2 linked regions of the Fulvivirga ulvae genome follow. The protein of the gene in region 1 interacts with the protein of each later gene in a pairwise test. Links are inferred from orthologs where the notes say so. Each region holds a gene or a part of one and is shown on either strand. Other genes may lie near its edges. The genes, in order: LVD17_RS06310 and groL.

Region 1 (3,110 bases):
ATAATATCTGTGGTGTTATTGACTCCCTCAAAATAGAAAAGTAAACAAGCAAGTGTCTTCATCTAACTTTATTGATTACGTAAAGTTCTGCTCGAGATCAGGAGCTGGAGGCGCTGGCTCTGTCCATTTCAGGCGGGAAAAACACGTTCCAAAGGGTGGTCCGGATGGTGGCAATGGCGGCCGGGGCGGTCATATCATCCTTAAAGGCAATTCCCAGCTATGGACACTACTACATCTCAAGTACCAGAAACATGTTATCGCTGGTAACGGCAAGCCCGGGGAAGGTGGGCGCCGCAGCGGTGCGCAAGGAGAAGATATAATTCTGGAAGTACCTTTAGGTACTGTTGCCAAAGATTTTGAAAGTGGCAAAAAGCTGTTCGAGATCACTGAAGACGGTGAGGAGGTTATCCTCACCGAAGGAGGTCGAGGAGGTTTAGGTAACGAAAACTTTAAAACAGCTATAAACCAAACCCCCCGATTCGCGCAACCAGGTGAGACAGGAAAAGAAGAGTGGATAGTACTGGAACTTAAACTTCTGGCAGATGTTGGCTTGGTAGGCTTTCCAAATGCAGGAAAATCAACTTTGCTCTCAGTACTATCAGCAGCCAAGCCTGAGATAGCCGATTATCCTTTTACCACATTAACCCCTAACCTGGGTGTGGTAAGCTACAGGGATTACAAATCGTTTGTCATGGCTGACATACCTGGTATCATTGAAGGTGCAGCGGAAGGAAAAGGTCTGGGCATCAGGTTCCTGCGCCATATTGAACGCAACTCCATCCTCCTTTTCTTAATACCAACTGACGCCGAAGACATCAACAAAGAATATCAGATACTCCTTGGGGAGTTAAAAAAATATAACCCGGAACTGCTGGATAAGGATAGGATACTGGCTATTTCCAAATCAGACCTTCTGGATGAGGAACTGATCAAAGAAATGAAGCAGGAATTGCCTGAAGAGCTTCCTCACGTTTTTATCTCATCCGTTACACAAACCGGGCTTTTGGAATTAAAAGACCTCCTTTGGAAGTTTTTGAATAAGTAACTAATCCTCAATACTCCTTCAACAGGATGTCATTTTGACATAATTTTGTGTTTTGGCAGAGTAATTGTCAAACAATTTGAATAATGTATAAGGTAAAGGTATATAACTAGCTATGAACAAGGAGAATATAGAAGAAAACGAAGTGAAAGATACCAAAGAATCAACAAAAGCGGACGCAAATGCTGCCGAAATGGGCGAAAAGCCTGAAAATGTTGATGAAATAAAGGAAGAAGTCGAAAGTAAATCTGAAGAAAGGGAGAAGGAGGAAGTCAATGCAAAAGATGAAGTGGAGCGTCTGAAAGACGAATTGGCAGAGAGCAAAGACAAATACCTACGCCTTTACTCTGAATTTGAAAACTTCAGAAGAAGAACAGCCAAAGAAAAGCTGGACATGGTACAAACAGCCAATGAAGATCTGATGGCTGCTTTGATACCTGTAATCGACGATTTCGAAAGAGCAGAAAAATCATTTGAGGACAAAAGCACTGACCTTAACGCCGTTAAAGAAGGCGTACAACTCATACATAATAAATTTAAGAAAGTTTTAGAGCAAAAAGGCCTGAAAGCAATGGAGGGTAAAGAGGGCATGGATTTCGATTCGGAATACCACGAAGCCATTACTCAAATACCCGCACCCAAAAAGAGCCTGAAGGGTAAAGTGGTTGATGTTGTGGAGAAAGGCTACATGTTAAAAGACAAAGTTATAAGATACGCCAAAGTAGTTATCGGAAACTAAGAGCGAGAAAATTCAAGTTTATGGCGAAAAGAGATTTTTACGAGATTTTAGGAGTGGATAAATCTGCTTCTCAGGAAGAGATCAAAAAGGCTTACAGAAAAGTGGCTATTAAGTATCACCCGGACAAGAACCCGGATGATGCCGAGGCTGAGGACAAATTTAAGGAAGCCGCAGAAGCCTATGAGATACTAAGTAACCCTGAGAAACGACAAAGATATGATCAGTTCGGACATGCAGGCATGAATGGCGGCGGCTTCGGCGGTGGCATGAACATGGACGACATTTTCTCTCAGTTCGGGGATATCTTTGGAGGAGGAGGCAGTCCGTTTGAAAGCTTCTTTGGTGGCGGTGGTGGCCGCAGAAGGCAAAGAAGGGGGTCAAACCTTCGCATTAAACTTAAACTTACTCTGGAGGAAATTGCCGAAGGCGTTGAGAAGAAGATCAAGGTAAACCGACTGGTTAGGGCCGATGGAGTTACTTTTAAAAATTGCTCTACCTGTCATGGAAGTGGCCAGATACGAAAGGCCGTAAACACTATGCTGGGCCAGATGGTATCTACCAGTACATGTCCGACCTGTAACGGATCAGGACAGATCATAGATCACAGGCCTCCCGGTGTTGATAGTTCAGGGCTGGTACCCAAAGAAGAAGTTATCAGCGTAAAGATACCTGGTGGAGTAAGCGATGGAATACAGCTTTCCATGTCAGGCAAGGGTAACGAAGCTCCGGGCGGAGGCCTGGCAGGTGACCTTCTGATTGTAGTGGAGGAGAAAGAGGATGATCAATTGATCAGAGAAGGTAACAATGTAGTTTATGATCTTTACGTTAGTTTTATCGACGCTGCATTGGGCACGTCGGTAGAAGTACCTACCATCTCAGGTAAAGCACGTATTAAAATAGATCCAGGTACGCAAAGCGGAAAAATACTCAGGCTCAGAGGTAAAGGTATTAAAGACCTTAATGGGTATGGAAAGGGTGATCAGCTCATTCACGTTAATGTGTGGACTCCGAAACATCTTTCTTCTGATGAAAAAGCAAAGCTTGAAAGCATGCGTGATTCTACTAATTTTCACCCCAATCCAGGGAAAAGTGAAAAGAGTATTTTCGGAAAAATGAGAGAGTTTTTTGAATAAAATAAGATGAAATAGAAGGAAAGCGACAAATTTACTGTTTGTCGCTTTTTTTGTTGATAATTTTCTAATGTCTTGTAACTCAACAAAAACAAATACCGTATTTACTCACACTATGCGGAGAAGAATTTTTTTACTGGGTGCAGGGATCATCAGTACTACCCTTTCATTTTCACAAATAAAAAAACAGTTCTCAGTG
Region 2 (3,240 bases), 4.5 Mb from region 1 along the record:
CGACAGTTCTTTAGGAAAATTTTTCTTTAGGGATTCATGATTGTTTTTAAAGGCAATTAAGTTATTATAATGAAAAACAAGGTCACCAAGTATAGGGTACAATTCCTGTTGCTGAAATGAATTTCTTACCTTTTTGAAATAAGCAAGTAGTACATACTTCTTGTACTCAAAATCAATAAGTCCATCTGTTAACCAGTCATTACTAAGTTTATCCATATCCTTCTTATTCTAATCCTTTACTTAACTATATAACAATTAAAGAGATATGATTTTCTTCTTCTAAATGGAGAATATACAAATAAATGCCGTCATTCGCAACATGCCTGACATTATGCCATGCTTCTCTCAGTGAAATAATGACAGGAGTCTGCCAAGTGTCTACAAAAAACTGGTGTACTTCTGCAAAAATGTCTTTTTTTTTATCTCGTTTGGCATTGGCACAAATCATGTAATAGCTCCGACATACAAAGACTTAAAAAGTTTAATTATTAAACCTATAACTAAAATGTCAAAAGTAAATATCAAACCTCTTGCAGACAGAGTTCTTGTAGAAGCTGCTGCCGCTGAAGAAAAAACAGCATCAGGTATTATTATCCCTGACACTGCCAAGGAAAAACCTCAAAAAGGAAAAGTAATTGCAGTGGGTAATGGCAAAAAAGATGAGCCTTTAACTGTTAAGGAAGGTGATGAAGTACTTTATGGCAAATATGCCGGAACTGAGATCACTGTTGATGGTAAAGAGTATCTTATCATGAGAGAGTCTGACATATTTGCAATAGTTTAATTGTTTAAATCAAACAGTTGAAAATTCATTCAAAAAAACACAAAATTTGAAAAATTATGGCTAAAGAAATATTATTTAACACATCTGCCCGTGAAAAGCTGAAGAAAGGCGTTGACGCTCTAGCTGATGCCGTAAAGGTGACCTTAGGACCAAAAGGTAGAAATGTAATCCTTGATAAAAAGTTTGGTGCACCAACTGTAACTAAAGACGGTGTATCTGTTGCAAAAGACATCGATTTGGAAGATGCAGTTGAAAATATGGGAGCTCAACTGGTAAAAGAAGTTGCCTCTAAAACTGCTGACGACGCCGGTGACGGTACTACAACAGCTACTGTATTAGCTCAGGCCATCTTTGCTCATGGTATTAAAAACGTAGCTGCAGGAGCTAACCCAATGGATCTTAAAAGAGGTATCGACAAAGCTGTTAACGCTGTTGTTGAAAACCTTAACAAGCAGTCAAAAACAATCAAAACCTCTAATGAAATTGCTCAGGTAGGTACTATTTCTGCCAACAATGATTCTGAAATTGGTGAAATGATTGCCAATGCAATGGAAAAAGTTGGTAAGGATGGTGTTATCACTGTTGAAGAAGCCAGAGGCACAGAAACCGAAGTTAAGACTGTAGAAGGTATGCAGTTTGACAGAGGTTATTTATCTCCTTACTTTGTTACCAACACTGAAAACATGGAAGCAGAGCTGGAGAACCCTTACGTACTGATCTGCGATAAAAAGATATCCTCAATGAAGGAGCTACTTCCTATCCTGGAAGCAAGCGCTCAAACAGGAAAACCTTTATTGATCATTGCTGAAGATGTAGATGGTGAAGCTCTTGCTACTTTAGTTGTAAACAAAATAAGAGGTGCACTGAAAATTGCAGCTGTTAAAGCTCCTGGTTTTGGTGACAGAAGAAAGGCAATGCTTGAGGATATCGCTGTTCTTACAGGTGGTACGGTAATCTCTGAAGAAAGAGGCTACAAGCTGGAAAACGCTACTCTTGACTACCTGGGTACTGCTGAAAAAATCAACATTGATAAGGATAACACTACAATCGTTAACGGTGCTGGTAAAAAAGAAGATATTCAGGCAAGAATTGCTCAGATTAAATCTCAGATCGAGAACACTACTTCAGATTATGATAAAGAAAAGCTTCAGGAAAGACTTGCCAAGCTTTCCGGAGGTGTAGCTATCCTCTACATTGGTGCTGCTACTGAAGTGGAAATGAAAGAGAAAAAAGACAGAGTAGATGATGCTTTGCATGCTACCAGAGCTGCCGTACAGGAAGGTGTTGTTGCTGGTGGTGGTGTAGCACTTATCAGAGCAATCGAAGTACTTGATGACGTAAAAACAAGCAACGAGGACCAAACTACTGGTGTTAATATCGTAAGATTGGCCCTTGAAGCTCCATTGAGAACTATAGTGCAGAATGCCGGTCTTGAAGGTTCTGTAATTGTACAGAAAATAAGAGAAGGTAAAGATGACTTTGGTTACAATGCCAGAGATAACAAATATGAGAACATGTTTGCCGCTGGTGTTATCGATCCTACTAAAGTTACGCGTCTGGCCCTGGAAAACGCTGCATCTATCGCAGGTTTACTATTAACTACAGAGGCTGTAGTAGCAGACCTTCCTGAAGAAGATGGTGGCGGACACCCTATGCCAGGTGGTGGCGGTATGCCAGGCATGATGTAATAATAAAACATCAGATCACAAATAAAAAGGCTTCGCAAATAGCGAAGCCTTTTTATTTAGCCATATTGAAATCATTTTAGGCTTTTACTGAGCTGATCAGTGCTCACCCTCCCCCTTTGACCACCACTAACTCAATGGGTAGTTTTAATATCTTTTTGAAATCTTCACCAGATTCCATCATATCTTCATCTTCCTCTTCATAATGCCAGAATACTTTCACATTATGATGTTCATTTACCTTCTCCAGCTTTCTGAGTATTTCTACAAGACATTTAGACGAGCTTGTATTAAAGTATTCAAGATTTACATGCAGCTTGGTTTCAGGTTGAGGTTTTTTCTCATATTCATCCAGCCATTCCAGCAAGGGTTTATAAAATTCAATAGAATTTTCAGGGATAGATCTGCCGGAAATTTCAAAATCACCATTCTGGGCATTAAAGTATAACCGTGGAGTTTTTGGTGAAGGAATTAATGTATAATTATCCATTATTAATGACTTGAATGTTTCAGATTAAATAAGTATCCTAATTTACGAATTTGCAAAGGTTACTTCTAAGGTAAAAAAAGAAAATTTCTCATCAATTTCCTCAAAGTTATATGACAATTTCCTTCCAGACTTTCTGGCCAGGTCAATCAGGCCAAGCCCCGCACCTCCGCCATGCGAAGGTATCCCGACATCTAAAATACCTCTGTATAGCTCTTTGAGCTCTTCATTGTTCAATGCGTTCACCATTTCAATCCTGGATCGGATACTAGCTATTTCACGAG

What was found.
Region 2: the proteins of LVD17_RS06310 (region 1) and groL interact in binary tests that used the Escherichia coli proteins (3 or more experiments, as listed by UniProt). The link is inferred for Fulvivirga ulvae from one-to-one orthologs.

What each region holds. Positions count from the first base shown.
Region 1 is NZ_CP089981.1:1,493,533-1,496,642, forward strand. What follows is about bases 191-2,969. They hold LVD17_RS06310 (nucleotide exchange factor GrpE), read left to right. Parts: upstream 191-1,157; coding sequence 1,158-1,781; downstream 1,782-2,969. Other genes in these bases: obgE (GTPase ObgE), read left to right, coding at 191-1,045; dnaJ (molecular chaperone DnaJ), read left to right, coding at 1,802-2,914. Also shown: LVD17_RS06300 (adenylate kinase), read left to right, coding at 1-44; more of obgE, read left to right, coding at 53-190; LVD17_RS06320 (toast rack family protein), read left to right, coding at 3,027-3,110. UniProt on the Escherichia coli protein: Participates actively in the response to hyperosmotic and heat shock by preventing the aggregation of stress-denatured proteins, in association with DnaK and GrpE. It is the nucleotide exchange factor for DnaK and may function as a thermosensor.
Region 2 is NZ_CP089981.1:5,977,014-5,980,253, forward strand. What follows is about bases 248-3,156. They hold groL (chaperonin GroEL), read left to right. Parts: upstream 248-840; coding sequence 841-2,472; downstream 2,473-3,156. Other genes in these bases: groES (co-chaperone GroES), read left to right, coding at 506-784; LVD17_RS25030 (DUF1987 domain-containing protein), read right to left, coding at 2,576-2,959; LVD17_RS25035 (SiaB family protein kinase), read right to left, coding at 3,002-3,156. In the rest of the region: LVD17_RS25015 (hypothetical protein), read right to left, coding at 1-216; more of LVD17_RS25035, read right to left, coding at 3,157-3,240.